DNA from 3 places in the Salinifilum ghardaiensis genome. Region 2 is predicted to be linked to each of the others. Evidence: riboswitches for the same ligand, from Rfam matches in the RefSeq annotation. Region 2 holds a riboswitch; each other region holds the start of a gene.
The links. A riboswitch is a leader RNA that binds a small molecule or an ion and turns the genes downstream of it on or off. The one in region 2 is predicted to bind glycine.
Positions count from the first base shown of each region.

Region 1 (10,146 bases), 460 kb from region 2:
CGTGCTCAACGACTTCGTCACACCGCGGGCGCCGAGCGAGGCGGAAGACGCCCTCGCGCCCCGGCCCGCTGCGTACGGTGGAGAGCGTGACCGCCTCGCCTCCCCCGCGGTCTCCGGGCACCGTTCGGAAGTGGAGAGGGGCGAGGAGGTGCGCGCACCCGTGCCGTGAGGGCACCGCGAGCCGCGCCACCGCGGCCGCACAGCCGGAGAAAGTCGGGAACGTTCCCCGTGCGCGGTGTCCGGGCGGATCCGTGCCCAGGTGGGGGACATCCCTGAGTGTGCTCGAGCACGTGGCCGGTAGCGTTGCGGGAAGATGCCTGCCGGTGTGCTCCCCGAGGTGATTGCGTGGCGTTCATCAGCGACTTCCTGGCCCTCGTCGCCGGGTTGCCCAGACCACTGCTGGTACTGGTGACAGGTGGGCTGGTCCTCGCCGAGTGCACGCTGGGCCTCGGGTTCCTCGTGCCCGGGGAGAGCGGGCTGCTCATCTCGGCGGCCACGGTCGACAGCTGGGGCTTCTTCCTCACCCTCGCGTTGGTGGTGACCCTCTGCGCCGCCGTCGGCGACAACATCGGCTACTGGCTGGGCAGGCGCTACGGCATCCGCGTGCGCGAGACCAAAGCCGTGCGCAAGCTCGGCCAGCAGCACTGGGACCGGGCCACCCGCCTGCTGCGGCGCTTCGGCATCGGCGCGGTGCTCGTGGCCCGCTTCCTGCCGGTCGTGCGCACGCTCGTGCCCGCCGCCGCGGGCACGAGCCAGCTCGGCTACGGCCGCTTCCTCCTCGCCTCCGTGGTCGGCGCCGCCGGCTGGTCCGGGATGCACGTGGGTGTCGGCTGGGCGGCGGGCACCTCGGTCAAGGCGATCGAGCACGCGCTGGGGCAGGCGAGCTGGCTGTTCGCCACGGTGCTGGTCGTCGGGGGCGTGTCGATCTGGTACTGGCGCCACCGGCGCGCCCGCAAGCAGGAGGCCGCGCTGCAGCAGGAGACCGGTGGACCCGTCGCGGCCGACGAGGACGTCGAGCAGGCCGCCTGAGCGCGGTGCCCGCCGCTGCGCTTCGGCCCCGTTCAGCTGGGACGCACGCCGCGCGTGCGGACCGCTCGCGGGCGCGACCCCACCGGCCGGCGCGCCTCGGGCGGGTCGACCGCCGGCCGAGCTCTGCGAGGAGCTCGCCTGATCAGCTCTTGAGCCGCGCCGTGTTGCCGCTGAGCTGCATCAGGGTTCGCCGCAGCTCGTGCGGTGGTGGTGCGTCGGCGCCCAGCGGCACGAACAGGCCGTTGCACCGGGCGCTGCCCCGCGGGGCGTTCAGCCGCACGTGCAGGGAGGTGCCGAGCACGGGCCGGTGACCGAGGCGGATCCAGCGCACGTCCGGCCAGCGCACGGTCCGCCGGGTCTCCCGCGTGCGGTAGGTCAACCCGCCGGCGGTGAACGTGATCGACAGGTCCCGCATCCGCAGCACCGGCAGCCACGCGACGGCCTGCAGCACGGCTGGCAGGGCGGTGCAGAGGAAGGCGAAGATGCCGAACCACCACCCGTACGACCAGGTCTCGCCCTGCTGCGAGGTGATCAGCAGGCTCGCGGCGAAGCAGGCGGCCAGAGCGGGTCCGCCGACGGCCGTTCCCGCCAACCACCACATCCGCCGCGCGGCGGAGGGCTCGCGCGCGATTCGCACGTCGGGGGTGATCGTCTCCATGGCGCGTCAGGATGGCACCCGCGACCACGTCCGCGGGGCGTTTCGCGGGCGATGTCGTCGAATCGTCCCGCGATCGAGGCCGCGCCCCCGGTCGGGAGCGCGGCCCCGCCACGATCGGGCCGCGGTCCCCTCCGGTGGAGCGGAGGGGACCGGCAGATCAGCAGCTGTTGCTCACGGCCTCGGGCGGATCACAGGCCCGGGTAGAGCGGTTTGGCCGCGGCGAGGGCCTCGACGCGGGCCCGCAGCTTCTTCGTGCTCGCCTCGTCGAGGTTCGGCTGCAGCGCTTCGGCGATGACGTCGGCGACCTCGCCGAACTCCTCGGCGCCGAAGCCGCGGGTGGCCAGCGCGGACGTGCCGATCCGCAGCCCGGAGGTCACCATCGGCGGCCGCGGATCGTTCGGCACCGCGTTGCGGTTGACCGTGATCCCGATCTCGTGCAGCCGGTCCTCGGCCTGCTTGCCGTCCAGCTCGGCGTTGCGCAGGTCCACCAGCACCAGGTGCACGTCGGTCCCACCGGAGACCAGCTGCACCCCCGCGGCGGTCGCATCGCCCTGCTGCAAGCGCTGCGCCAGGACCTGCGCCCCCTCGACGGTGCGCCGCTGCCGGTCGACGAACTCCTCGCCGCGTGCGGCCTTGAACAGCACCGCCTTGCCCGCGATCACGTGCTCCAGCGGACCGCCCTGCTGCCCCGGGAACACCGCCGAGTTGAACTTCTTGGTGAGCTCCTCGTCAGCAGAGAGGATCACCCCGCCCCGCGGACCCCCCAGGGTCTTGTGCGTGGTGGTGGTGACCACGTGCGCGTGCGGCACCGGGTTGGGGTGCAGCCCCGCGGCGACCAGACCGGCGAAGTGCGCCATGTCCACCATCAGGTACGCCCCGACCTCGTCGGCGATCTCCCGGAAGCGGGCGAAGTCCAACTGCCGCGGGTACGCCGACCAGCCGGCGATGATCATGTTCGGCCGGTTCTCCCGCGCCAGCCGGGCCACCTCGTCCATGTCGATGCGGTGGTCCGACTCGTCGACGTGGTACGGCACGACGTTGTAGAGCTTGCCGGAGAAGTTGATCCGCATGCCGTGGGTGAGGTGGCCACCGTGGGCCAGGTCCAGCCCCATGATCGTGTCGCCCGGCTTGAGCAGCGCGAACATCGCAGAGGCGTTGGCCTGCGCACCCGAGTGCGGCTGCACGTTCGCGAACGACGCGCCGAACAGCTCCTTGGCCCGGTCGATCGCCAACTGCTCGATCACGTCGACGTTCTCGCAGCCGCCGTAGTAGCGCTTGCCCGGATACCCCTCGGCGTACTTGTTCGTCAGCACCGACCCCTGAGCCTCCAGGACGGAGCGCGGTGCGAAGTTCTCCGAAGCGATCATCTCCAACGTGTTCTGCTGGCGACGCAACTCAGAACCCACCGCAGCAGCGACCTCCGGGTCGACCGCGGCAAGCTGGTCGTTGAACAGGTCCGGTGTGGACATTTGGTGTTGCCTCCTGTTTTCTGTCTGCGACGGCCCTGCGGATCGGTCGAACGGCGCGGTTGTCACGTGCCGCGGCGGTAGAACGGCAGTTCCACCACCTCCACCGGCAGCGACCTGCCGCGCACGTCCACGTTCAGCGCCGTGCCCGGTTGGCTGTGCGCGCGGTCCACATAGGCCATCGCGATCGGGTGCCCCAGAGTGGGGGAGGGCGCACCGCTGGTGACCTCGCCGATCTCGTTGCCCCCGGGGTCGAGCACGGAGTAGCCGTGCCGCGGCGCGCGCCGCTGGTCGGTGCTCAGCCCCACCAGTGTCCGGTCGGTGGGAACTTCGGCGACCTTCGCCAGCGCGGCCTTGCCCACGAAGTCGTCGGGTTTGTCGAGCTTGACCACCCGGCCGAGATTGGCGTGGTACGGCGTCAACTCGGCGCTGAGCTCGTTGCCGTACAACGGCATACCCGCTTCCAGCCGCAACGTGTCCCGGCAGGACAGTCCGGCGGGCTTGAGGTCGTGGTCCGCGCCGGCCTCGGCGAGCGCCCGCCAGATCGGCTCGGCGTCCTCCGGCGCGGTGAACAGTTCGAAACCGTCCTCGCCGGTGTAACCGGTGCGGGCGAGCATGACCTCGCGACCAGCCACGGTGCTGTAGTACCCGGCGAAGTACTTGACGGTCGACAGGTCGGTGTCGGTCAGCGGCCCGAGGATCGCCGCCGCGTTCGGCCCCTGCAGCGCGATGAGCGCGTACTCGTGCGAGGTGTCGTGGAACTCGACCTCGAAGCCGGAGACGCGGTCGGCCAGCGCTTCGGAGACGGTGCCGGCGTTGGCGGCGTTGGCGACGACGAGGTACTCGTCCTCGCGCAGCCGGTAGACGATGAGGTCGTCGAGCACGCCGCCGTCGCTGTTGCAGATCATCGTGTAGCGCGCGCGGCCGGGCGTGATCGCCGAGGTGTTGGCCAGCAGGGCGTAGTCCATGGCCTCCGCGGCCTGCGGCCCGCGGATGTGGAGCTCACCCATGTGCGACAGGTCGAACAGGCCGGCGCTGTTGCGCACCGCGTTGTGCTCGGCGGTGTCACTGGTGTACCGCACCGGCATGTGCCAGCCGGCGAAGTCGGTGAACGTCGCACCCAGCTCCTCGTGGACCTGGTGCAGGGGCGTCTGCCTCGGTGAGGTCATCGTGTCTGACTCCTCCTGGGGGCGGCGCCGGTCGGCGGTCGCGGGTCCGGAACTGCACGCAATCGGATCCTGCCAGCGTAGCCGGACCACTTCGATCGCCACCCGCGCGGTCGTACGCACGTCGGGCGATCTCCCCTGGAGTCATGGGCCTGAGAGTTTCACCGTCGCTGGACGGCTTGCACCGTGGGCGAGAAGCGGTCCGCTCCTGCTTTCCTCCCGTTCCGCCTCGTACCGTGCGGTAGGTGGTGCCTGAGAGTTTGCTGGGGAGTGCTTGCTCCTTCGGCGTCCCGACGGGCCGGGATCTCTCCCGCACGGAGTCAACGGCGCGGTATTCGGTTGTGCGGTCTGCTGTCCGCTGCTGTCCGGTTGTGGCCTGGTCAGAGCGTGACGCTACGGAGGACCCCGCGGGCAGTCAACCGCAACGCGAGGCTGATCTCACTCGGTTGCGCGTGCAGGTCAGCGCGGGGTGTGCGGCATCGCCGCTCCGCCCTCGCGCGCCGCTGCGGTGAGGGTGCGGTGGACCTCGCGCAACCCGTCGATGAGCGCTCCGAGGGCGAGTTCGAAGCTGTCCGCGTCGATCTCGGTGTGCTGCGGCAGCAGGTGGGCGCGGTCGAGGTGGGGGAACCGCTCGTCGTAGACGCTCGCGTCGGCGGGGAAGCCCTCGGCGAACGAGGCCATGGCCGAGCCGACGACGAGGTACTTCGTCGACGCGCCGATCATCGTGGCGTACCGCTGCGGCCAGCCGGCGCGCACGAGGCCGCCGTGCACCCGGTCGGCGCGGCGCAGCGCGTTCTCCCGGCGGGCCGGTCCGCCGGCCAGGAACGGCACGAGGTTGGGGTGCGCGCGCAGGGCGGCGCGGTAGGACCGCGCCCACGTGCGCAGGCCGGTGGGCCAGTCGACCTCGAAGCCGGAGACGTCGACCTGGGCCATGACCTCGTCGGAGATCGTGTGCAGCAGGTCGTCCTTGTTCGGCACGTGGTTGTACAGCGACGCCGCGCGGACGTCGAGGCGCTCGGCCAGGCGGCGCATGGACAGCGCCTCGAGCCCCTCGGCGTCGATGATCTCGAGGCCGACCCGGGCGATGCGCTCGGTCGTCAGGCGGGGACGGCTCGGACGGGGCACGGTTTCTCCACGGTCGGGACGGGGTGGCCTGGGGTGGACGCCTCTTGCGAAGGCTGCGCGGCCGACTCTAGGCTGCCATAAAACTAACGTTGTTAGTTAGTAGCTCACGCGGAAGGGTGCAGGTCAATGGTCGACTTCTCGTTGTCCGATACCGAGCGCGACGTGCGCGACTGGGTGCGCCAGTTCGTCCAGCGCGAGCTCATGCCGCTGGAGCAGCAGGTGCTGCACCGGGAGCGCGCCGGTGAGCGGGGGCTGACCGAGCAGGAGCAGGCGGACCTGCGGAACAAGGCGCGCGAGGCGGGGTTCTGGGGCGTGCAGACCCCCGAGGAGTACGGCGGGATGGGCCTGCCGGCCGTGCTGACGGCGCTGATCCAGATCGAGCTGGGGCGCACGTTCGTGCCGTTCCAGTTCGGCGGTGACGCGGACAACATCCTCTACCGCGGCAACGAGGAGCAGCAGCGGCGCTACCTGCTGCCCACCATCGAAGGCACCCGGAAGTCCTGCTTCGCCATCACCGAGCCCGGTGCCGGATCGGACGCGAAGAACATCCGCACCACCGCCCGCAAGGAGGGCGGCGAGTGGGTGATCAACGGCGAGAAGACCTTCATCACCGGCGGCATCGACGCCGACTTCGCCATGGTGTTCGCCGTCACCGACAAGTCCAAGGGCGCCGACGGCGGAGTGACCTGCTTCCTCGTCGACCGCGACATGGGCTGGACCTCCGAACCCATCGACATCATGGGCGAGTGGGAGCGCCAACCCGCCTCGCTGGTGTTCGACGAGGTGCGCGTGCCCGAGGAGAACGTGCTCGGCGAGGTCGGTCAGGGCTTCCAGCTCGCGATGCAGTGGATCGGCCGCGGGCGCTACATGCTGCCCGCGCACGCGCTCGGCGCCTGCGAGCGGCTCGTCGGGATGGCCACCGAGTACGCCAACAACCGCCAGACCTTCGGCGCGCCCATCGCCGACCGGCAGGCCATCCAGTGGATGATCGCCGACTCGGCCGTGGAGATCGAGGCGCTGCGGTGGCTCGTGCTGCAAGCGGCCTGGCAGGTCGACCAGGGGATGGACTCGCGGCACGCGCAGTCCATGGCCAAGCTCTACGGCGGGACCCGCGCCAACGAGATCGTCGACCGCGTGATGCAGATCCACGGCGGCATGGGCTACACCCGCGAGCTGCCGGTCGAGCGCTGGTTCCGCGACCTGCGGTTGCTGCGCATCTTCGAGGGCACCGACGAGATCCAGCGCCGCACCATCGCCCGCAACATCCTCAAGGGGCACAGCTCGGTCAGCGGGGTGCTCGGCTGAGGTCCCCGCGCCGGGGCCCGCCGCGCGCGGTGTCGTCCCCGCGATCACCTCGGTAGGCTGGTGGACGCCTGATCCCCAGGTGACGCGCCGGTCTGCCGTTCGACGGGCAGGACTTCGGCGGACAGGCCGCGTGCTGAGGACCGACCAGGAGCGGACATGTCGCTGATGAAGAAGATCGTCGGACTCGCCAGCAGCCCCCAGGGGCGCCGGGCGATCCGGCAGGCGAAGAAGTACGCCCAGGACCCCAAGACCCGGGCCAAGATCGACGAGGCGAAGAACAAGCTGCTCAAGGGCAACAAGCCGAGCCGGTGACGCCCTGCGGCCCGCCGTTCCCCGCGGATCGGCGGGCCGTTCTTCCGCGCGGGCAGCGCGGACGTGACCGGTGCCGCGGCCGTGTTCCCGGGCGCTTCCGGGCACGGCACCATGGGCGCGATGTCATCCGAGACCGTGCGCTCCGAGAACGCGGGGAGCGCCGCTCCTCCACCGCTGGCGAAGTGGGAGCAGCGCACCGAGTGGCCGCTCATCGCGCTGTCGGTGCTGTTCTTCGCGCTGTACGCGTGGACGGTGCTCGAACCCGGCATGCAGCCGGGCGTGCGCCGCGGCGTCGGAGTGGCCATGTGGGTCACGTGGGGCGCGTTCGCCGTGGACTACGCCGTGCGCCTCGCCCTGGCCAGGCAGCGCGGCCGGTTCGTGCTGCACAACCTGTTCGACCTGGTGGTCATCCTCGTCCCGGTGCTGCGCCAGCTGCGCGTGCTGCGGCTGGTGACGGTGCTGGTGCTGATGAACCGCAGGATCCAGGCGCGGGTGCGCGGGCAGGTCGTGCTGTACGTCTCCGGCGCGACCGCGCTGCTCGGCGTCTCGGCCGCCCTCGCCGTGCTGGACGCCGAACGCGGCGCCGGCGAGGCCACGATCACGAGCTTCGCTGATGCGCTGTGGTGGACCATGGCGACGATCACCACGGTCGGCTACGGCGACTACTACCCCGTGACCGGGCAGGGCAAGCTCATCGCCGTGGGGTTGATGCTCGCGGGCATCGCCCTGCTCGGCGTCGTCACCGGCAGCATCGCCTCCTGGTTCGTGGAGAAGTTCGGCGGTGTGGAGAACTCCGTCGAGCGCGCCGGCCGGGCCACGGCCGACAGCGCCGCGGAGGCCGAACGGCTGCGCGGCGAGGTCGCCTCCCTCAAGACCGAGATCACCGCGCTGCGCGCGCAGCTGCCCGCCGTCCCGGACGAGGGCCGGTCGTCGTGAGCCGCTGACGCGGCGGACGCGCGCCTCTGGGCAGAGCAGGCGCTGGCGCAGTAGCATCCGCGATGATCACGCAGCCGTGTACGGAGGGCGCCGTGACCGGAGGGCACCGCACGCCGAGGGCCTACGTGGTGGGCACGTTCGACACGAAGGGGGACGATCTGCGCTACGTGGCGGAGCTGCTCGCCCCGCACTGCGCCGTGACCACCGTCGACGTCGGCACCGGCCCCGCTGCGCGGAGCGCGGCACCGGACGTCCCCGCCCGGGACGTCGCCGCGCACCACCCCGAGGGGGCGGACGCGGTGTTCACCGCCGACCGCGGCACGGCGGTGGCCGCCATGGCCCTCGCGCTCGAGCGCTTCCTGGCCGAGCGGCCGGCGGACGGGGTGCTCGGCCTCGGCGGCTCCGGCGGCACCGCGCTGATCTCCCGCGGTCTGCGCGCCCTCCCGGTGGGCGTGCCGAAGATGATCGTGTCCACAGTGGCATCCGGTGACACCTCCTCCTACGTGGACTCCTCGGACCTGGTGCTGTTCCCCTCGGTGACCGACGTCGCCGGGCTGAACCGCATCTCCCGCCGCGTGCTCGGCAACGCCGCGCACGCGCTGCTCGGCGCGCTCACGCACGAGGTCCCCGAAGCCGAGCACGAACCCGCGCTCGCGCTGAGCATGTTCGGCGTGACCACCCCGTGCGTGACCGCCGTCGCCGACAGGATGCGCGCCACCCACGACCCGCTGGTCTTCCACGCCACCGGGACGGGCGGGCGGGCCATGGAGAAGCTCGTCGACGACGGCTACGTCGAAGCGGTCGTCGACATCACCACCACCGAGATCGCCGATCTGCTCGTCGGCGGTGTGATGAGCGCCGGCGAGCAGCGCCTCGACGCGATCGCGCGCACCCGGGTGCCCTACGTCGGCTCGTGCGGTGCGCTGGACATGGTGAACTTCGGTGCGCGCGGCACCGTGCCGGAGGAGTTCCGCGACCGGTTGCTGTACGAGCACAACCCGCAGGTGACGCTGATGCGCACCACCGCCGAGGAGTGCGAGCGCATCGGCGAGTTCCTCGCCGGCAAGATCAACGCCTGCGCGGGGCCCGTGCGGTTCCTGCTGCCCGAGGGCGGGGTGTCCCTGCTGGACTCCCCCGGTGCCGCGTTCCGCGATGCCGCCGCCGACGAGCGGCTGTTCGGCGCGATCGAGCGGAACGTGCGCGACGCCGAGCGGGTGCGGCGCGTGCCGCACAACATCAACGACGCGGAGTTCACCGACGCCGTGGTGGCCGCCGCGGCGGAAGTGGGCATCGGTACCGCTCCGCGGTCGTCGTGAACGACCGAGGCACCGGCCCGCGCGGGGACGCCCCCCGGGGGATGACCCGTGCACGGGGAGGGAAGGGGATATGACGAAGCGTGTCGAACGCCCGGAACTGCTGTCCCGGCTGCGCGGCAAGGTCGACCGCGGAGAGCCGGTCGTCGGCGGCGGCGCGGGCACCGGCCTGTCCGCCAAGGCCGAGGAGAGCGGCGGCATCGACCTGATCGTGCTGTACAACTCGGGGCGCTACCGCATGGCCGGGCGCGGCTCGCTGGCCGGGCTGCTGGCCTACGGCAACGCCAACGACATCGTCGTGGAGATGGCGCGGGAAGTGCTGCCGGTCGTGCGCAGCACCCCCGTGCTCGCCGGTGTCAACGGGACCGACCCGTTCCTCATGCCCGAGCGCTTCCTCGGCCAACTCGCCGACCTCGGCTTCTCCGGTGTTCAGAACTTCCCCACGGTGGGGCTCATCGACGGCACGTTCCGGACCAACCTCGAGGAGACCGGCATGAGCTACGACCGCGAGGTCGAGCTCATCGCCACGGCGCACGAGGCCGGCCTGCTGACCACGCCGTACGTGTTCTCCGCCGCGGACGCGCGCGAGATGACCCGCGCCGGCGCCGACGTCGTCGTCTGCCACATGGGGCTGACCACCGGCGGCAGCATCGGTGCGGAGACCGCGCGCACCCTCGACGACTGCGTCGCCGACATCGACGCCTGGGCGCGCGCGGCCCGGCAGGTGCGCGAGGACGTGATCGTGCTCTGCCACGGCGGCCCGATCTCCGAGCCGGAGGACGCCGCGTACGTGCTGTCGGCGACCAGCGGTTGCCACGGCTTCTTCGGCGCCTCGA
Region 1 is NZ_CM137101.1:3,756,225-3,766,370, reverse strand. Features, by position in the region: gene ACVGV0_RS17170 (D-alanyl-D-alanine carboxypeptidase) at 1-169, shown strand, start outside; gene ACVGV0_RS17165 (DedA family protein) at 346-1,029, shown strand; gene ACVGV0_RS17160 (hypothetical protein) at 1,172-1,687, opposite strand; gene glyA (serine hydroxymethyltransferase) at 1,876-3,156, opposite strand; gene gcvT (glycine cleavage system aminomethyltransferase GcvT) at 3,219-4,322, opposite strand; glycine riboswitch at 4,451-4,548, opposite strand; glycine riboswitch at 4,549-4,642, opposite strand; gene ACVGV0_RS17145 (TetR/AcrR family transcriptional regulator) at 4,779-5,444, opposite strand; gene ACVGV0_RS17140 (acyl-CoA dehydrogenase family protein) at 5,571-6,749, shown strand; gene ACVGV0_RS17135 (hypothetical protein) at 6,906-7,061, shown strand; gene ACVGV0_RS17130 (potassium channel family protein) at 7,182-7,997, shown strand; gene ACVGV0_RS17125 (Tm-1-like ATP-binding domain-containing protein) at 8,060-9,313, shown strand; gene ACVGV0_RS17120 (phosphoenolpyruvate hydrolase family protein) at 9,384-10,146, shown strand, end outside.
Region 1: linked by a shared signal. The riboswitch ahead of gcvT (glycine cleavage system aminomethyltransferase GcvT) and the one ahead of gcvH (glycine cleavage system protein GcvH) in region 2 are both predicted to bind glycine.

Region 2 (10,146 bases):
CCACGACCGGGCCGAACCACCCCTCGTCGATCGCCTGCTCGCGGGTGAGCACCACACCGCGCTCGCCGAGCACACCCCGCCAGGCCTCGGCCACGTCACCGGCCGCGCCCGGCTCGGGGTAGACGTAGCGCGCGCGGACCTCGCCGGCCACCTGGCGCACGCCCGCGGACAGGGCGGCGTCGGTGTCCACGTCGAACACTTCCGACGGGTCCACGGCGACCATCCCGTGGTCGGCCACCACGACCAACGACACCCCGGAGGGCAGCCGCTCGGCCACGGAGGAGACCAGGTGGTCCACTTGGGACAGCTGGAAGCGCCACGGGTCCGAACCCGGACCGTGCGCGTGCCCCAGCAGGTCGACGTGCCCGTGGTAGGCGTAGCACAGCGTGGGCGCATCGGCGTGCGCCGCGGCGAGCATCCCCTCGGCGAGATCGCCGAGGGCGCGCACCCCGTGCAGCCGCGCCCCCCGCAGCGCGGCGCGGGTCAGCCCGGTGCCGGCGAACTCGGCGGGCACGACCGTGCGCAGCTCGATCCCCGAGCCCGTCAACCTCTCGGCGATCGTGGGGCGCGGCTGCGCCGCTTCCGGCGGCCAGGTGCTCAGCAGGCCGGTGCGGTGCCCCGCGGCGTCCTCCTCCGTGCCGTGCGTGCTCCAGCTCAGCGGGTGCAGCAGCCCGCCCACGGGCGGTGCGGCGAAGGTGTAGCCGGCGATGCCGTGCTCGCCGACGCACCTGCCGGTGCCGAGCGAGCTGATGCTGGCGGCCGTGGTCGTGGGAAAGCCCGCGGTGAGCGGCTCCGCGGCGGGCAACGCGGACAAGTACGGCGCGTCGGCGGCGTGCTCGGCCAGCAGCTGCTGCCCCAGGCCGTCCACGAGCAGCACGATCGCGTTGCGGCACTCCGGGAACCCGACCGCGTCGGTGTGCCCGCGCGCGCCCATCGCCGCGAGCAGGCCCGGCAGCACGGCGGCGAGCGTGCGCCCGGCCGGGTCGGGCGGGACGACCCAGTCCGGCAGGTACGGCATCGAACGCTCCATCGCACGCCTCTCCGATCGCGGCACCGGCGGACACCGCCCGCCAGTCTCCCGCGGCGACCGGGTGCGCGGCCAGCCCTCCGGGAGGACGTGCTCCCGGAGCACCGGCCCGCCACCCGCGCAGCAGGCGGAGCGCGGTGGAACGCTCTGCGAAGCGGGAAAGGCCCTCAGATCCCGAGGGAGCGGCCGATGATCTCCTTCATGATCTCCGTCGTCCCGCCGTAGATCGTCTGGACGCGCGAGTCCAGGTAGGCCTTGGCCACGGGGAACTCGGCCATGTAGCCGTAACCGCCGTGCAGCTGCAGGCAGCGGTCCACGACGCGCTTGTTCATCTCGGTCAACCACCACTTGGCCATGGCCGCGTCGGGGATGCTCAGCTCACCGGCGTTGTGCTCCTGCACGCACCGGTCGGCGAAAGTGCGTCCGATCTGGACCTCGGTGGCCATCTCGGCGAGCTCGAAGCGGACGTGCTGGAACTTGCCGATGGGGCGGCCGAAGGCGGTGCGCTCCCGGCAGTACCGCGTCGTCTCGTCGAGGACGTGCTCGGCGGCGGCCGCGGCGGCCACGCCGATGGACAGCCGCTCCTGGGGGAGGTTCTCCATCAGGTAGACGAAGCCCTGCCCCTCCTGCCCGAGCAGGTTCTCCGCGGGCACGCGCACGTCGTTGAAGAACAGCTCGGCGGTGTCCTGCCCCTTCTGGCCGATCTTGTCGAGGTTGCGGCCCCGTTCGAAGCCCTCCGCGCCGCGCTCCACGACGAGCAGGCTGATGCCCTCGTGGCCCGCGTCGGGATCGGTGCGCGCCACGACGACCACCAGGTCGGCGAGGATCCCGTTGCTGATGAACGTCTTCTGCCCGTTGAGCACGTAGTGGTCGCCCTCGCGCACCGCCGTGGTGGTGATGCCCTGCAGATCGCTGCCCGCCCCCGGTTCGGTCATCGCGATGGCGCTGATGAGCTCGCCGGAGCAGAACCCGGGCAGCCACCGCTGCTGCTGCTCCTCGGTGGCGAGCTTCAGCAGGTAGGGGGCGATGATGTCGTTGTGCAGCGGCGCCCCGAAGGAGGTGATCCCGGCGGTGACGAGCTCCTCGGCGAAGACGGTGTTGAACCGGAAGTCGTCGACCCCCGCACCGCCGTGCCGCTCCTCGGCCGCGAACCCGAGCAGGCCCTGCCGCCCGGCCGCGAGCCAGGCGTCGCGGCTGACCACGCCGTCCTGCTCCCACTGCTCGGCGTGCGGTGCGAGCTCCTTCTCCACGAAGGTGCGCACCGTGTCGCGGAACGCCTCGTGATCGGTGTCGTACAGTTCCCGCCGCATCGTCAGACTTCCTTTCGCACCACGGCTTCGGACTCGAGCAAGTCGTCGTCGAGCGCCCAGTCGCGGGCGACCTCGGCTGCGTGCGCACCGGCGCGCGGGGGTTCCCGCGGCGGCTCCGCCGGGGTTCGGCTGAACCGCGGTGCGGCTGCGGGCTGCCGGACGCCGCCGGCCTCGGGCAGCACCGCCCGCGCGGCCACGTGCGGGTGCTCGGCCGCTTCGGTCATGGACAGCACGGGCGCGACGCACGCGTCGGAGCCGGCGAAGACCTCCTCCCACTCCTCGCGGGTGCGCGTGCGGAAGACGTCGCCGAACGCGCGCCGGATCTCGGGCCAGTTGGCCGGGTCGTCGCGGTCGGGCAACCGCTCGGCGAGCCCGAGCCGCTCGATGAGTTCGGCGTAGAACTGCGGTTCCAGCGCGCCGACGGAGACGTGGCCGCCGTCGGCGGTCTCGTAGACGTCGTAGTAGGGGGCGCCGGTGTCGAGCAGGTTGGTCCCCCGCTCGGTCGTCCACAGACCGGCGCCGAGCATGCCGAACAGCATGGTGCCCAGGTGGCTCGCACCGTCCACGATGGCCGCGTCGACGACCTGGCCGCGTCCGCTGGTGCGCGCTTCGAGCAGCGCGGACAGCACCCCGACGGCGAGGTAGAGGGAGCCGCCGCCGAAGTCCCCGAGCAGGTTCACCGGCACCTGCGGCGGACCGCCGGCGCGGCCGATGGAGTGCAGCATCCCGGTGAGCGCGATGTAGTTGATGTCGTGCCCGGCCCGGTCGGCGCGAGGCCCCTCCTGGCCCCAGCCCGTCATCCGCCCGTACACGAGCGCGGGGTTGCTGCGCCAGCAGTCCTCGGGGCCGATGCCGAGCCGCTCGGTCACCCCGGGGCGCAGTCCTTCGAGCAGGACGTCGGCGCGGTCGGCGAGGCCGCGCACGGCCGCCGCCCCGTCCGCGTGCTTGAGGTCGACGGCCAGCGAGCGCTTGCCGCGGTCGAGCACGTCGGCCGGGTTCCCGGCGTTCTGCGGCCGGTCGACGCGGACGACGTCGGCGCCGAGGTCGGCCAGCAGCATGCCGCAGAACGGCGCCGGTCCGATCCCGGCGAGTTCCACCACGCGCACGCCCGCCAGCGGCCCCGCCGGGCGCGCGGCCTGCGAGGATTCGGTCACGAACCACCTCGTTCCCGGGCCCGTCCGGTACGGCGCGCCCCGCAGAGATTGTGACGTGCTCAGTGTTACACCGTTGGTGTCACAGAGGTCAAGGAGTATCGTGCGGCCATGCTCCGAACTGCGGACGACGAGCTCACCGTCGATGAATTGGCCGCCCGCGCCGGGGTGACCGTGCGGACGATCCGCTTCTACTCCTCGCGCGGGCTGCTCCCCCCGCCGCGGCTGCGCGGGCGGACCGGGATGTACTCGGGCGAGCACCTCGCCCGGCTCGACCTGATCCGGGAGCTGCAGGCGCTCGGCTTCACCCTGGCAGCGATCGAGCGGCAGCTGCACCGCATCCCGGACGACGCCTCCCCCGCGGAGCTGGCCCTGCAGCGCGCGCTGATCGCCCCGTGGACCGACGACCAGGCCGAGGACCTCGACCGCCACGAGCTCGACCAGCGGGCCGGGCGCCACCTCGACGACGCGCGCATCGACCAGCTCGTCCAGCTGGGGATCGTGCAGCGCCTCGACGACGGCTCCGGGCGGGTGCGGCTGCTGGTCCCGGCCATGCTCGACGTCGGCCTGCGCATCCTGGAGTTCGACCTGCCGCAGGACATGCTGGTGCGCGCCAAGGAGATCGTGGACCAGCACACCGGTCAGATCGCCGTGGAGCTGCGCGAGCTCTTCGCCGAGAACGTGCTGCGGCCGTACCGCCAGCGGGGACGTCCGGAGGAGGAGCGCGAACGGGTGCAGGCGGTGGCCGACGAACTGCGGCCGCTGACGCTGCGGGTGCTCGTGGACGGGTTCCAGCGCGCGGTCAACCGCGTGATCCGGCACCACGTGGGGGAGAGCCGGGAGGAGTCGCACGTGGACGGATCCGCCGACGGGGACCGCGGCGCGGACCACTCCGCGTCCACGGGGGATTCCCGCGGGGAACCCGGGGAGGGCTCCGGCGCGGCGGAAGGGGGCGCGGACGCCGGGCGGTCCTCCCGGCCGCGGAGCCCGAGCCGGTGACGACCGGACGACGCGCTCCCCGCTCGTGATCAGACCACAGCGGACACCACCCGACGGTGTGATCACCGGAGCGAAAAGAGCGCCGCTGATCGTTACTTCTCGTCACGACCGCAGCGCCTCGAAACCTCGATCAAGTTAAATTCGGGCATACCCGATACACAACGCCGCGCACGCCGATAAAGATGGTGGCAGTCCGCTACCTTCGCAGAGGAGTGTGCACATGACCAGGTTCCGTCGGGCAGTGCTCGGCTCGGTCGCCGCTGCCGGGCTCGCACTCAGCCCCGCTGTCGCGAGCGCCGCCGCCAACCCCGACCCCGCGGCCGAGCCCGCCGACAGCATGCTCACGCTGACCGTTCAGAAGCAGGACTCCGCGCGCAGCGCCGCGGTGCTCACCTGCGACCCGGCCGGCGGATCGCATCCCGCGGCCCGGCAGGCGTGCGCTTCGCTCGCCAGCGCCAACGGCAAGCTCAACACGCTCAAGAGCGATGAGATGCGGTGCACGATGGAGTACGCCCCCGTCACCGCCACGGCCACCGGCGACTGGAGGGGTGAGCCGGTGCGCTTCCAGAAGGAGTACTCGAACTCCTGCCGGATGCAGGCCGAAACCGGCAAGATCTTCCAGTTCTGAACGACCGCGCCGCGCGCCGGGACGCCGGCTCGGTACCGGGCGTCCCGGCTGCCCCGCGCAGTCGTCCGCTCCGGCACACCGGATCGGCCCACACCGGATCGCCCCGCGCTGGACCGTTCCCCACGCCGGATCGACCCCACCGGGGCGGCCCCAGCACAGCTCCCGGTCCCGGAGCGGTCTTCCCTGCTCCGCAGGCCCGCCGGTGCGAGCGGATAACCTGGCGGTATGGCCTCCGAACCCGACGGCGAGCGCTGGCCGCGGCGGCTGTACGCGACCGGCGATGACCCGGACCCGCGCTTCAGCCTCGCCAACGAGCGAACCTTCCTCGCGTGGATCCGCACCGCGCTGGCGCTGATGGCGGCGGGCGTCGGCGTGGAAGCCCTCAACGTCGTACCGCACTCACCCGCGAGTCCACTGCGGACGATCCTCGCGGTGCTCCTCGTGGCGGGCGGGGTGGCCTGCGCCGGTGGGGCGTTCCACCGCTGGTTCGCCACCGAGCGGGCGCTGCGCGCGGGACGCACCCTGCCCGCCCCGCGGCTCGGACCCGTGCTCGGCTACGGCCTCGTCGCGGCCGGTGTGCTCGCCTGCGTGCTCATGTTCCTGCCCGGCGTCTGAGATGCGCACCGCGAGGGAACGGACACCCGACGCGGAGAGGGCGCCCGCCGCGGAGGGAGCACCGCGATGACGGCGAACGGACCGCGCCCCCGGCAGCCCTGGGACCCCGGGCTGCAGACCGAGCGCACCGCCCTGGCCTGGCTGCGCACCACGCTGGCGTTCACCGTGGGCGTCCTCGTGCTGCTGCGGCTGCTCGCCTGGCACAGCGTGCTCGCCGCGGCCGTCTGCGCGGTGGTGCTCGTGCCGCTGGTCGCGGGCAGCACGTGGCTGACCTGGCGCCGGAACCTGCAGGAGGAGCGCCGGTTGCACGCCGCCCGCCCGCTGCCCGGTGCGGGGCTGCACGCGGCGGTCACCGCGGCGGTGGTGCTCACCGGCGCCGCTGCCCTGCTGTACATCGTGCTCTGAGAGCCCGTGCGCGACCTCCTCCGTTGCGAGCGGGCCTTCAGCACTCGATGACGTTGACCGCGAGGCCGCCCCGCGCCGTCTCCTTGTACTTGTCCTTCATGTCGCGCCCGGTGTTGCGCATCGTCTTGATCGCCTTGTCCAGGGACACGAAGTGCGTGCCGTTGCCGCGCAGCGCCATGCGCGCCGCCGTGATCGCCTTGACCGAAGCGACCGCGTTGCGCTCGATGCACGGGATCTGCACGAGCCCGCCGATCGGGTCGCAGGTCAGTCCGAGGTTGTGCTCGACGGCGATCTCGGCGGCGTTCTCCACCTGCGCCGGGGTGCCGCCGAGGACCTCGGTCAGCCCGGCGGCGGCCATGGAGCAGGCCGAGCCGACCTCGCCCTGGCAGCCCACCTCGGCACCGGAGATCGACGCGTTCTCCTTGAACAGCGCGCCGATGGCGCCCGCGGTGAGCAGGAAGCGCACGATGCCGTCCTCGTCGGCACCGCGGACGAACCGCGCGTAGTAGTGCAGCACGGCGGGCACGATCCCCGCCGCGCCGTTGGTCGGCGCAGTCACCACGCGGCCGCCGGCCGCGTTCTCCTCGTTGACCGCCAGCGCGTACAGCCCCGCCCACTCGGTCGGGTCGTCCTCGTCGGACAGCTTCGCCCGCAGGTCCGCCGCGCGGCGGCGCACCTTCAGCCCGCCGGGCAGGTGGCCGGTGGCGCGGCACCCGTTGTCGACGCACTCGCGCATCACGTGCCAGATGTGCAGCAGGCCCTCGCGCACCTCCTCCGGGCTGCGCCAGGACATCTCGTTGGCCCGCATCACCTCGCTGATCGGCAGCCCCAGCTCGACGGCCGTGTGCAGCAGTTGCTCGCCGCTGTGGAACGGGAGCCGCACGGCGGTCGCGTCCGGGGCGATGCGGTCGGTGCCGCTGGCCTGCTCGTCGACGACGAAACCGCCGCCCACGGAGTAGTAGTCGGCGCTGGCCAGCTCCGCACCGGAGGAGTCGGTGGCGGAGAACCGCATGCCGTTGGGGTGCACCGGCAGCGATTCCTGCCGGTGCAGCACCAGGTCGTCGTCCACCGGGAACGGGATCTCGCGGGAACCGGCCAGCCGCAGACTGCCGCTCTGCCGGATCTCCGCCGCGCGCTCGCCGCCGACGGCCGGGTCGACCGTTTCGGGGGCGTTGCCCTCCAGGCCGAGCAGCACCGCGTTCGGGCTGCCGTGGCCGGTTCCGGTGGCGCCGAGCGATCCGAACAATTCGGCCCGCACCCGCGCGACCGCGGGCAGCGCGCCGTCCCGCTCCAGCCGTTCGGCGAACATGCGGGCAGCTCTCATCGGGCCGACGGTGTGCGAACTCGACGGTCCGATTCCCACGGAGAAGAGGTCGAAGACGCTGATCGCCATTGATCGGTCCCCCTGGTGTGCTGTCAGGCCGCGGGACCGCGCCCTGCCAGCGACCGCGGTGTCGTCTCACTGGTCATTCCCGTGCAGCGGCACCGCGGTGAACGCGGGCGGGAACGGTGCACCGGCGGCCGGTGGGCTCGTCGCTCCGGGCGGGCGGCCGCCCGCCCGGACTCCCTCAGGATCCAAGATCCTGTTCCGCAACCTCGCACACCTGCTGCGCGGGGAGCGTGGCGCCTCGCGGGGCAGCGTCCGCCCCTTTCGGAGGGGACTCCGCCACGCCGTTCTCCGCCGCCTCGCGGCGCATCCACGCTGACCCCCGCGCACAACGGAGGAGGTTCCGGAACAGGCCCTAACCGATGAGCTGCTGGTACTCCTCGGCGGTGAGCACCTTGCCCATCTCGGTGACGCGCACCTCCAGCAGCCACCCCTGACCGTACGGGTCCGAGTTGACGATCGCAGGATCGTCGACCACGGCCTCGTTGACGGCGGTGACCTCCCCGGTCGCCGGCGCGTAGAGGTCGCTCACCGATTTCGTGGATTCGAGCTCGCCGCAGGACTGCCCCGCCTCGATCTGCTCCCCGACCTCGGGCAGCTGGACGTAGACGATGTCGCCGAGGGCGTCGGCGGCGTGCTGGGTGATGCCGATCCGGGTGATCTCACCGGACTCGGAGAGCCACTCGTGCTCCTCGGTGTAGTGCAGTTCGCTCGGCAACGTCATGTCGGGAGGCTCCGTCCGTTCGTCGTCCGGGCAGGCCGCGGTCAGTGCACTGCCCGGGATGGGCCTCCCCCTCTGTTGCGGAACCTGAGAGCTTCGCCGCGTGCGCGACTTGCACCGTGGGTGCGGCACCTGCGGTGATGCCGCTTTCCAGAGTCACCTCCTCCGAGCGGTCACTGGGCCTGAGAGTTTGCGGGGAGTCTTGCTCCTTCGGCGCCCCGGTGCCCAGGGGCACTCGGGGTCTCTCCCGCTCGGGATCATCGGCTTATGCGATTGTCGGTGTGGTCACGATAAACGGACGCAGCGGGCTGTCAACACGCCCCACCGCACCACCGGCCGCGCACCAGTGAGGCAGCTCATGTTGGAACTCCCCGCGCTCGTCCAGCGGGTGGGCCCGACTTTGCTGCGCGCAGCGGTTCTGCCGGACGCGACCCCGTGCGTGGGCGACGTCGTCGTCGCTGAGGCCGACATCACGATCACCGAAGGTGATCTGGTTCTCGGTGTGGCGTGCCACGACCGCAGCGAGGCGCTCGACCTCGTCGCCGAGTGCGCCGAGCGGGGTGCGGCCGGTCTGCTGTGCAAGGCGCCGTGGCCCGACGAGGAACCGGTGCGCGCGGCCGCGCGGGAGGCCGGGCTCGCGCTCGTGGAAGTGCTGCCCGGCACCTCGTGGGCGCAACTGGTGTGGCTGGTGCGCGCCGCGCTGGCGGAGGCCGGCGGCCGCCGGGAGGAGCCGGAGGTGCCCGCGGCCGGCGGCTCCGCGCGGGAGTTCACCGGGCTGCCGGGCCTGGGGGACCTGTTCCGCGTGGCCGACGCGGTCGCCGATGTCGTCGACGCACCGGTCACGATCGAGGACGCGCACTCGCAGGTGCTGGCGCACTCGGCGCGGCAGGACCGGATCGACCCGGCGCGCGTGTCGACGATCATGGGGCGGCGCCAGCCGGACGAGGTGCTGGCCAAGTTCCGCGCCCGCGGCACGTTCCGGCAGCTGAGCAAGTCCGGCTCGGCCGTGTTCGTGCCCGCGCAGCAGGACGGCACGCTGCCACGGCTGGTGGTGCCCATCCGGATGGGCGGCGAGCTGCTGGGATCGATGTGGGCCGTAGTGCCGGAGGAGGTCTCCGAGGAGCGCGCCACCGCCTTCGCCGACACCGCCCCGCTCGTGGCGCTGCGCCTGCTGCGCTGGCGCGCGGTGTCCGACGCGGAGCGGCAGCGCTCGGCCGAGCAGGTGCACCTGCTGCTGCAGGGAGGCGAGGGCTGGCGCGCGGCCGCCACGGAGCTGGCCGTGTCGAACGAACCGCACCGGGTGGTGGCGATCGAGGTGCCCGCCCCGGAGGGGCCGGACGAGGGGCACCGGCTGGGCATCTGGGAGTGGATCACCCGCGGGATCGGGCCGCACCCGCTGGTCACGGAGATCGGCAACCTGCTGTACGCGGTGGTTCCGGACCGTTCCGGTCCCGGCGGGTGGCGCACGCTGCGGGAGGCGCTGGCCGGGTGGGACATCGACCCGCGTCCGCTCATCGGCGTGGGCACGGCCGTCGGCGTCGCCGATCTCGCCGCCTCCCGCGGCCAGGCCGACGAGCTCGTGGGACTGTCCCGCGGCGGGCTCACCCGCTCGCGGGTGGTGGTGTACGAGGAGCACTGGCCAGCGCTGGTGCTGTCGCGGATGGCCGGGGCCGCCACGGACGCGGGCGTGGGCGCGCTGGGGCCGCTCGCGGCGTTGCGCGAGCACGACCAGCGGCACGGCTCGGACTACGTGGCCACGTTGCACGCCTGGCTGCGGCACCCGGCCGAGCCGCGGCGGGCCAGCCGCGAGCTGCGGGTGCACCCGAACACCTTCCGGTACCGGATGCGGCGGGTCGAGGAGGTCCTGCAGCTCGACCTGGACGACCCGGACGTGCGCGCGGCG
Region 2 is NZ_CM137101.1:4,216,393-4,226,538, forward strand. Features, by position in the region: gene ACVGV0_RS19210 (alkaline phosphatase family protein) at 1-1,018, opposite strand, end outside; gene ACVGV0_RS19215 (acyl-CoA dehydrogenase family protein) at 1,195-2,337, opposite strand; gene ACVGV0_RS19220 (CaiB/BaiF CoA transferase family protein) at 2,340-3,491, opposite strand; gene ACVGV0_RS19225 (MerR family transcriptional regulator) at 3,600-4,487, shown strand; gene ACVGV0_RS19230 (SSI family serine proteinase inhibitor) at 4,708-5,115, shown strand; gene ACVGV0_RS19235 (YidH family protein) at 5,341-5,730, shown strand; gene ACVGV0_RS19240 (DUF202 domain-containing protein) at 5,797-6,135, shown strand; gene ACVGV0_RS19245 (L-serine ammonia-lyase) at 6,173-7,528, opposite strand; gene gcvH (glycine cleavage system protein GcvH) at 7,878-8,246, opposite strand; glycine riboswitch at 8,309-8,403, opposite strand; glycine riboswitch at 8,404-8,503, opposite strand; gene ACVGV0_RS19255 (helix-turn-helix domain-containing protein) at 8,602-10,146, shown strand, end outside.

Region 3 (10,146 bases), 2.3 Mb from region 2:
CCCACGACGCTCGCGCACCGCGGCACCGGGCGCGTGCACCATCGCGCCGGGCGGCCGTGCGCCGCTGGGACGCGATGCGTGAAAGCCGCCGGCGGCGGTTCCGGGCGGGAACGCGCGCCGCCGACGGCCGATGACGTCAGTGGTGTCAGTCCTCGCGGACGGCCAGGCTCAACTCACCATTGTCGTCGCGTTCCGCGTCGAGCGTCTTGTCCGAGAGCACGGAAGCAGCGTGCTGTTCCAGGAACACACGGACCCCGTCCCGCTCGACCACCTGGTCCTGGGCTTCCGGCTCGTCCGCGACCGCGGCCTGCAACCCGTCGCCGCTGGCCGCGATGCGCAGCCCGGACCCTTCCGGAGAGTCACCGCCGATCAGGACCAGCTTGATGACCTCCGCGGCACTCTCACTGATGGTGAGCATGATTCGCCCCATTCCTCTCGGAGCCGTCACGTAAAAGGGCAACCGTGTCATGCTCCCATCGCCGCACGCAAATCCGCCGTGCGGCGGAATCCGGGACGGGCGCCCGCGCGGGGCGCGTGCGCGACTGCCCTGGGAAGGAAGGCGCACACGCCCCGCGGAGGACCTCAGCTCTCGTAGGCCGACAGCGGCGGGCACGAGCAGACCAGGTGGCGGTCCCCGCGCGCCCCGTCGACGCGGCGCACCGCCGGCCAGACCTTGGAGGTCACCCCCGTGCCCATCGGGTAGGCCGCCTCCTGCCGGCTGTAGGCGTGCGGCCAGTCACCGGCCAGCGAGGCGGCGGTGTGCGGCGCGTGCACCAGCGGGTTGTCCTCGGCCGGCCACTGACCGGCGGTGACCTTGTCGATCTCGGTGCGGACCTGGATCATGGCCTCGCAGAACCGGTCGAGCTCGGCGAGGTCCTCGCTCTCGGTCGGCTCCACCATGAGCGTGCCGTTGACCGGGAAGGACATGGTCGGCGCGTGGATGCCGTAGTCGGCGAGCCGCTTGGCCACGTCGTCCACCGAGACGCCGCTGCTCTTGCTGATCGGCCGCAGGTCGAGGATGCACTCGTGGGCCACGTAGCCGTCCTTGCCGGTGTAGAGCACCGGGAAGTAGTGGTCCAGGCGCCGCGCCACGTAGTTCGCCGCCGCGACCGCGGTCAACGTGGCCCGGCGCAGCCCGTCGGCACCCATCATCCGCACGTACGCCCAGGAGATCGGCAGGATCGACGCGCTCCCCCACGGGGTTTCGCTGATCGGACCGACCCCGGTCTCCGGACCGGCCTGCGGCTGCAGCGGGTGGTTCGGAAGGAACGGGGCGAGGTGCTCGCGCACGCCGATCGGGCCCACACCGGGACCGCCGCCCCCGTGCGGGATGCAGAACGTCTTGTGCAGGTTCAGGTGGGACACGTCCGCGCCGAACTTGCCCATCCGGGCCAGCCCGATGAGGGCGTTGAGGTTCGCCCCATCGACGTAGACCTGACCGCCCGCCTCGTGGACGACGCCGCACACCTCCCGCACGGTGTCCTCGTACACGCCGTGCGTGGACGGGTAGGTGATCATGATCGCGGCGAGGTCGTCGGCGTGCTTGGCCGCGAGCTCCCGCAGGTGCTCCATCTCGACGTTGCCCGAGTCGTCGCAGCGCACGACGACCACGCGCAACCCGGCCATGGTGGCGCTGGCGGCGTTGGTGCCGTGCGCGCTGGCCGGGATCAGGCAGACGTCCCGCTGCTCCTGCCCGCGCTGTTGCTGGTAGGCGCGGATGGCCAGCAGACCGGCGAACTCGCCTTGGCTGCCCGCGTTGGGCTGCACGCTCACCGCGTCGTAGCCGGTGATGTCGGCCAGCCACCGCTGGAGGTCGTCGACGATCCGCAGCATCCCCTCGGCGTCCTCCGCGGGCGCGAACGGGTGCAGGTCGCCGAACTCGGGCCAGGTGACCGGCTCCATCTCGGTGGTGGCGTTGAGCTTCATCGTGCACGAGCCCAGCGGGATCATGCTGCGGTCCAGCGCGACGTCCTTGTCGGAGAGCTCCCGCAGGTAGCGCAGCAGCGAGGTCTCCGACTGGTGGCGGTGGAACACCGGGTGGGTCAGGTACTCGGACGTGCGCTCGAGCGGGCGCGGCAGCGCGTCCGCGGTGCCGGTGTCCAGCTCGTCCAGCTCGCCGAGCTCGGCGGTGAGGCCGAACGCGGCGCACACGCCGCGCAGGTCCTGCCGGGTCGTCCTCTCGTCGCAGGCGATGCCCACGTGGTCCGCATCGGCCCTGCGCAGGTTGATGCCCTCCGCGCGCGCGGCGGCCACGACCTCGTCGGCGCGCCCGGGCACGCGGGCCAGCACCGTGTCGAAGAAGGCGTCCTCGACGACCTCGACCCCGCCCTGGCGCAGGCGGGCGGACAGCACGGCCGCCATCCGGTGCACCCGGGTGGCGATGTTCCGCAGGCCCGCCGGGCCGTGGTAGACGGCGTACATGCCCGCCATGACCGCCAGCAGCACCTGCGCGGTGCAGATGTTGCTCGTGGCCTTCTCGCGGCGGATGTGCTGCTCGCGGGTCTGCAGTGCCAGCCGGTAGGCCTGGTTGCCGTCCGTGTCGACGCTCACGCCGACGAGACGTCCCGGCAGCTGCCGCTCCAGGCCCTTGCGCACGGCCATGAACCCGGCGTGCGGGCCGCCGAACCCGAGCGGCACGCCGAAGCGCTGGGTGTTGCCGACGACGACGTCGGCGCCGATCTCACCGGGGGCGCGCAGCAGCGTCAGGGCCAGCAGGTCGGTGGCGACCACGGCCAGCGCCCCGCGGCGGTGGATCTCCGCGAGCACCTCCTCCTGGTCCCGGACGGCGCCGGAGGCGCCCGGGTAGGCCAGCAGCGCGCCGAAGAACTCGCCGTCCGGCAGACCGCTCGCGCCCTGCGACAGGTCGGCGACCTCCAGCTCGATGCCGAGCGGTTCCGCGCGGGTGCGCAGGATTTCCACGGTCTGCGGCAGCGTGTCGGCATCGACGACGAACCGCGGCGACTTGGCCTTGCCGCCGCGCCGCACCAGCGTCATGCCCTCGGCGGCAGCGGTGGACTCGTCCAGCATGGAGGCGTTGGCGACCGGCACCCCCGTCAGGTCCGAGACCATCGTCTGGAAGTTCAGCAGGGCTTCCAGCCGCCCCTGCGAGATCTCCGGCTGGTAAGCCGTGTAGGCCGTGTACCAGGCGGGGTTCTCCAGCACGTTGCGCAGGATCACGCCGGGGGTGATCGTGTCGTAGTAGCCGAGCCCGATCATCTGGGTGCGCGGGGTGCAGCGCTGCGCGAGGTCGCGCAGCTCCGCGAGCGCCTGGGCTTCCGTGGCCGGTTCCGGCAGCTCGAGCTGCAGGTCCCGCTCACGGATTCCGCTGGGCACGGCTTTGTCTGCCAGTTCCTCGAGGGAACCGACCCCGACCACGTCGAGCATCCGGGCGAGTTCGGCCGGCGTCGGCCCGACGTGCCGATCGGCGAACGGAGTCCCGTGCTCCAGCGCGGCGAGTGGAATGCGGTCGTGGGTCACGTCGGTCATCGCCCAACCTCAATCTTCGCGGCGAACAAGGGGGCGGCAACACCAGCGTGCTGCCGACTCTCCCCCTCTGTCACTGTTCGCTGCGCGAACGCCTGAGAGCTTCGTCCGGCGGTCCGGCCGGACTTGCACCGTCGGCGGGGTGCGCCGCCGTCGCCGCACCCTCTTTCCAGAGGCATCTCGCCCGCGCGGTCCAGTGGCCTGAGAGGTTGATGGGGAGATTTGCTCCTTCGGCGCCGACTCGATCGCTCGAGCCGAACTCTCCCGCACGGGGTCAGCGATGCCGTGAGCATACCTGATCAGGCGCTCCCGCCCGAGGGGCTGTCAGCTGACGCACACCTGCTTGACGGTGCGCACCGGCGCGAGCGCGCGGTGCGCCCGTCCCCGCCGGGACCGCGGCCCCGGGCCCGCGGTCACCCGGTGCGCCGGTCCCGCCGCCGGCGGGAGAGCTCGTCCTCCTCGAGCGGTTCGACCAGCGCGCCGTCGGCGCGTTCGGCGGGGAACTCGTGGATCGTCCCGGTGATCTCGCGCATCGCCCCGCTCACGGCGATCCCGAAGACGCCCTGCCCGCCCTGCAGCAGGTCGACGACCTCCTCGGGGGAGGTGCACTCGTAGACGGTGGTGCCATCGCTGAACAACGTGAGCCCCGCCAGGTCGCGCACCCCCCTGCTGCGCAGGTGGTCCACGGCCAGCCGGATGTTGTGCAGCGACACCCCCGTGTCCAGCAGCCGTTTGACCACCTTGAGCACGAGGATGTCCTTGAACGAGTAGAGCCGCTGCGAACCCGAACCGGTGGCGCTGCGGATCGACGGGCCCACGAGCTTCGTGCGCGCCCAGTAGTCCAACTGGCGGTAGGTGATGCCCGCGATCTGGCACGCCGCCGCTCCCCGGAAACCGACGAGCTCGTCGGAGACCGAGTCCTCGGGCAGCATTCCGCCGGCCCCGTGCGGGGACGATTCCTCCGTCGCGCCGCCCCCGCCGGGCATCGGGGGCGCACCGGTCGCAGCGGTCCCAGCGGACGGCGCACCAGGCGACTCGTCCTCTTCCCCTGCGGAACCCCGCTCGGGCGCTTGCTCGACCACGCCTGCCTCCCCTCGTCCGGCACGCTGCCGACGAATCCGGTCCGGTGCGTTCGGCGAATCTGCTCCGGCCCGGCTGCCGGTCCCGGCAGCCGACGCGCCCGGGTGCCCGCCAGCACCCGCCTCGGCGCCAGCAGCCGGGACCTCCCTGCTGTCCCGATCCCCCACGACTGCCAGCGAAAACGACACCGGAGCGATTCGCGCAATTCGACAGTAGGCCGCCCGGTGTGGGCGGTCAACGCGACGCGCGGACCACGCCGGAGAAGATCAACAGCGGCGGGGCCTCCGCGCCGCCCCCGGCCTCCCCTCCGGGCCGCACCCCGCCACACGCGGGCGAGGGACCGCGACGGCGGGGAGCGCGACGACGACGGGGCCCTCGACCGCGCCGAGGGCCCCGTCGCTCCGCGATCGTCCTCGCGCGGTCACGTGTCCGCGCCGCGGAAGTCCTCCGGTGAGACCGAATCCAGGAACTCGCGGAACTTCTCCACTTCGTCTTCCTGCTCGTCCGGGATGATCAGACCTGCCTCGTCCAGCACCGCTTCGTCGGCGTGGATGGACACGCCGGCGCGCAGGGCCAGAGCCACCGAGTCGCTCGGCCGCGCCGACACCCGCACGTCCCCGTCGAAGACGAGTTCGGCGAAGAACGTCCCCTCCTGCAGATCCGTGATACGCACCTGCTCGAGATCACGCCCCAGGGCACCGATCACATCCTTGAGCAGGTCGTGCGTCAGCGGACGCGCCGGCCGCACCCCCTGCTGCTCCAGCGCGATGGCGGTCGCCTCCACCGAGCCGATCCAGATCGGCAGGTACCGCTCACCCTCCGTCTCCCGCAGCAGCAGGATCGGCTGGTTGGCCGGTAGTTCCACGCGCACGCCGACGACGCGCATCTCGCTGCTCATCGTCACATCGCCTCCTCCAGCGCGCCGAAGCGTGACATCCCTGTCGAGGATCGCGCACCGACGCTTCCGACGCTACCCGCGATACGGCGGACGCGCCCAGCCGTCCGTCCTCCACTGCGCACCGCCCCGACGGGAGGCGCGGGCCCGTCGCAACCCCCCGCTCGGCGGATCGCCGCGGGTTCCCGACCGACGGCAGCGCTCGTCACCCTACACCGCCCCGCGGGCGGCGGTGGACGCGAAGGCCGACCGGGCCGCGCAGTCGCGCCTCGGCGGCGACACTCGCACCGCTCGGGGCGGCGCCCGCTCACCGGCGTCGCCCCGCGTTCAGGTCCGCTGCCGCTTCAGCGCGCGCTCTGTCCCCCGTCGGCCGGCCCGGTCAGGAACACCAACCGGAACTTGCCGACCTGCACCTCGTCACCGTTGGCCAGCACCGAGGTGTCCACCGGTTCCCGGTTGACGTAGGTGCCGTTGAGGCTGCCGACGTCGACGACGACGAAGTCGTTGCCCTCGCGCCGGAACTCGGCGTGCCGGCGCGAGACCGTGACGTCGTCGAGGAAGATGTCGCTGTCCGGGTGCCGCCCCGTGCTGGTGGTCTCCCGGTCCAGCAGGAACCGCGAGCCCGCGTTCGGACCGCGCTTCACCACCAGCAGCGCCGACCCGGCCGGCAGCGCGTCGACCCCTGAGCCCGCGGACTCGGTCTGCGGGGCGCTCTCGGTGCCGTCCTGCTCCGAGAAGGGCTTGAAGACCGAGGTGGTCTCCGGTGACTGCTCCGGTGGGACGTCACCGGAGCCGCTGTTCTGGCTCACCTGAGCTCTCCTCTACGCGGATAGATCGTGCCAACGAGATTCCAACGTACCGCGCCGGCACCAGCCCGAGTACGCGGGAGTCCCGGTCGCCGCAGTGATCAACGCGCGCCGCGGCGCGGTCATTCCTGCTCGATCAGCCGCTGGTAGGCCTCGGCGTCGAGCAGCACGTCCCACTCGGCGACGTCCGCCAAGCGCAGCTCCACGAGCCACCCCTGCCCGAAGGGGTCGCTGTTGACCAGCTCGGGCCGGTCCTGCAGGGCCTCGTTGCGGGCGGTGACGACACCGCCGACCGGGGCGTAGAGGTCCGACACGCTCTTGGTCGACTCGACCTCGCCCATCGCCCCGCCGGCTTCGACGCCCTCGTCCACGTCCGGCACCTGCACGAACACGACGTCACCGAGCTGCTGCTGCGCGTAGTCGGTGATGCCGACGCGCACGGTCTCCGCATCGGTGCGGCGCACCCACTCGTGCTCCTGGGTGTACCTGATCTCCTCCGAGGCCACTGGGTCCGCCTTCCTGCTCGGGGGCGCTGCTCAGCCCGGTCACCGGCCGGGCTCGCGAGATCATCCGCCGGCGGGCAGCGTATTGCCCACCGGCACGTCCCGCAACACGCGCTGCGCCGGGCGCGTCATCCGCGCACCGCGCGCGCCGCCTCCCGCAGCGCTGCGGTCACCTGCCCCAGGTAGAGCACGCCGGCCCAGAGGTAGAGCACGCCGCCCCAGCAGGTCAGCGCGTACGCGATGGGCCGCAGCACCTCGCTGAGCGCGATGTCCTCCTGCACCAGCAGCAGCATCGGGAAGGCGTACATCAGGCAGAACGTGGCCGCCTTGCCCAGGTAGTGCACGTCCGGCGGCTGGAATCCGCAGAAGCGCAGCACCGGCACGCACAGCGCCAGCACCACGTCCCGCCCGACGAGCACCGCGGCGATCCACCAGGGGACGACGTCGCGCAGCACGAAGGCGACCAGCGTCGCCACGATGTAGAGGCGGTCGGCCACCGGGTCGAGGACTTCGCCGAGCCGGCTGTACTGCCCGAGCCACCGCGCCAGCTTCCCGTCGAGCCAGTCGGTCACACCGCTGGCGACGAGGACGAGCAGGGCCAGCAGGTCGGCCTGCGGGCCGAGCAGCAGCCACAGGAACAGCGGCACCCCGCCCAGCCGGATCGCGCTGAGCAGGTTCGGCACGGTGAACCACGGGTCGTGCCAGAGTCCGACGGCGACCTCGCGCATCCGCTCGATGCCGGGTTCGATCGGCGCGCCCTCGCCGGAAGCAGCGGTGGCGCCGCCGGGCTGGTCCCCGGTTCCGGCGGGGTCGCCCGCCGACGCCCCCGGTTCCTCGGCCGGTCCTCGCGCGGTGCCGTTCGTGGTGCTGTCCGCGTCGTGCACCACGGCCTCCCCCTGTGTGTCGCGCCGCCGCCGGTACCGAGCCCATCGGTACGACGCCTCCCCGGATGAGGATCGCACATGCGGCCCACCGCCCCGGTGCGGGACCGACGTGCGCAGCGCAACCGCGCGGTGATCGAACAGCGGCCGCCGAGCGCGCCCCCACCGCGGCGCGGTCCGGGACGCGCGGCGCAAGTCGGGGCGGCGCTGCGCACCGCCCGGTCGCTCAGGCCGTGCGAGCCCGCTGCACGGTGAAGCCGCGACGCCGCAGGTCGGCGTCGGTGAGGAAGCACGGTCGGCCGCGGTCGTCGACCCCGGCCCAGCGGGCCCCGCTCAGTCCTTCGAGCACGTAGGCGTGCCCGTGGCTCCACACCACGCTGTGCAGCGCGGTGGGCAGGTCCTCGGCGGCTTCGCTCCCACCGGCCCCGGAGGAGTCGCGGGCTCCGTCACCTGTCATTGCGGAAAGCACCTCCCGTCCGTGCTCACCGGCGAACGTTGCGGCACCGGCACCGCATCTCCCCGCGGCGCCGGCCTCGGCGGAACGCCCGGCGAGGCGTCCCGCCGCCGATTGTGCGGACTCCTCCACCACATGTCGCGCACCCGACACGAACAGTCGCCGGACGAACACCACGCGTCGCCGAGCGCGAGCGCGGCGCCGATCACGCGAGCGCCGGACCGAACAGCTGCACCGGGCACCGGGCGGAGCGCCCGGCCGGACACCGCCCCGGGGGCCACCCCGGGCCCCCGTGCGGGCCCGGGAGCCCGCCGCGGGCCGCCCCCTGGCATCACCTGCGGGCGTGCGGTAGGACACGGGGATCCGTTCCCCACCGTTCCCGCGGAGGTTGCCGATGGCGGGTTATGCCGATCTGCACCACGAAAGCCTGCACGACCCCGAGCGCTTCTGGCTGCGCGCGGCCCGGGCGATCGACTGGGACACCGAGCCGACCCGGGCGCTCGACGACGGGAACGCGCCGTTCTACCGCTGGTTCCCCGACGGGCGGATGAACACCTGCTTCAACGCGCTCGACCGGCACGTCCGCGACGGCCGCGGCGACCAGCCGGCGGTGGTGTGGGACTCGCCGGTCGCAGCGGCGGCGGAGACGTGGAGCTACCGCGAGCTGCTCGACCGGGTCGCGCGGTGCGCGGGCGCGCTGCGCGAGCAGGGGGTGGCGCGCGGTGACCGCGTCGTGCTCTACCTCCCGATGATCCCCCAGGCGATCGTGGCGATGCTCGCCTGCGCGCGGATCGGGGCGGTGCACTCGGTGGTCTTCGGCGGGTTCGCCCCGGACGAGCTGGCAGCGCGCATCGAGGACGCCCAGCCGAAGGTGATCGTCGCCGGTTCGTGCGGGATCGAACCGCAGCGGGTCGTGCCGTACAAACCCATCGTCGACGAGGCGCTGAGCCGCACGACCCACCAGCCGGACCGCGTGCTGCTCGTGCAGCGTCCGCAGTCCCCGGCCGAACCGGGCCCGCGCGACCTGGACTGGGACGAGGCCCTGCGGGACGCGCACCCGGCCGAGTGCGTCCCGGTGGCGGCCACCGATCCGCTCTACGTGCTGCACACCTCGGGCACCACGGGGCGGCCGAAGGGCGTGGTCCGCGACAACGGGGGGCACGCAGTCGCGCTGGCCTGGTCGCTGCCGAACATCTACGACATCCACCCCGGTGACGTGTTCTGGACGGCCTCCGACGTGGGGTGGGTCGTCGGCCACTCCTACATCGTCTACGCGCCGCTGCTGGTCGGCGCGACCACGGTGCTCTACGAGGGCAAGCCGGTGGGCACCCCGGACGCGGGCGCGTTCTGGCGGGTCATCGCCGAGCACGGCGTGCGGGTGCTGTTCACCGCTCCGACGGCGTTCCGGGCGATCCGCAAGGCCGATCCGGACGCCGAGCTGATGCACCGCCACGACCTGTCCGGCCTGCGCAGCCTCTTCCTCGCCGGGGAGCGCCTCGACCCGGAGACGTACCACTGGGCCGGCGAGAAGGTGCGCGTGCCGGTGGTCGACCACTGGTGGCAGACCGAGACGGGCTGGCCGATCTGCGCCAACCCGCGCGGGCTCGAACCGATGCCGCTCAAGGCCGGCTCCCCCACGGTCCCGATGCCGGGCTACGACGTGCGGGTGCTCGACGAGTCCGGCGCGGAGGTTCCCACCGGCACCGAGGGGGCGCTGTGCCTGCGGCTGCCGCTGCCGCCGGGCACGGCGCCGACGCTGTGGGGCGACGACGAGCGCTTCCGGGAGTCGTACCTGGCGAGCTACCCGGGTTACTACGCCACGGGCGACGGCGGCTACGTCGACGAGGACGGTTACGTGTTCGTCCTCGGCCGCACCGACGACGTGATCAACACGGCGGGCCACCGCCTCTCCCCCGGCGCGATGGAAGCCGTGCTGGCCGAGCACCCGGCGGTGGCCGAGTGCGCGGTGATCGGGGTGCACGACCCGCTCAAGGGCCAGGTGCCGTACGGGCTCGTGGTGCTCAAGGCCGGGGCGGCGGACTCG
Region 3 is NZ_CM137101.1:1,866,869-1,877,014, reverse strand. Features, by position in the region: gene ACVGV0_RS08430 (HesB/IscA family protein) at 146-418, opposite strand; gene gcvP (aminomethyl-transferring glycine dehydrogenase) at 583-3,486, opposite strand; glycine riboswitch at 3,544-3,662, opposite strand; glycine riboswitch at 3,663-3,760, opposite strand; gene ACVGV0_RS08420 (MerR family transcriptional regulator) at 3,897-4,415, opposite strand; gene ACVGV0_RS08415 (bifunctional nuclease family protein) at 4,985-5,461, opposite strand; gene garA (glycogen accumulation regulator GarA) at 5,803-6,267, opposite strand; gene gcvH (glycine cleavage system protein GcvH) at 6,387-6,770, opposite strand; gene ACVGV0_RS08400 (CDP-alcohol phosphatidyltransferase family protein) at 6,896-7,654, opposite strand; gene ACVGV0_RS08395 (hypothetical protein) at 7,875-8,105, opposite strand; gene ACVGV0_RS08390 (propionyl-CoA synthetase) at 8,497-10,146, shown strand, end outside.
Region 3: linked by a shared signal. The riboswitch ahead of gcvP (aminomethyl-transferring glycine dehydrogenase) and the one ahead of gcvH (glycine cleavage system protein GcvH) in region 2 are both predicted to bind glycine.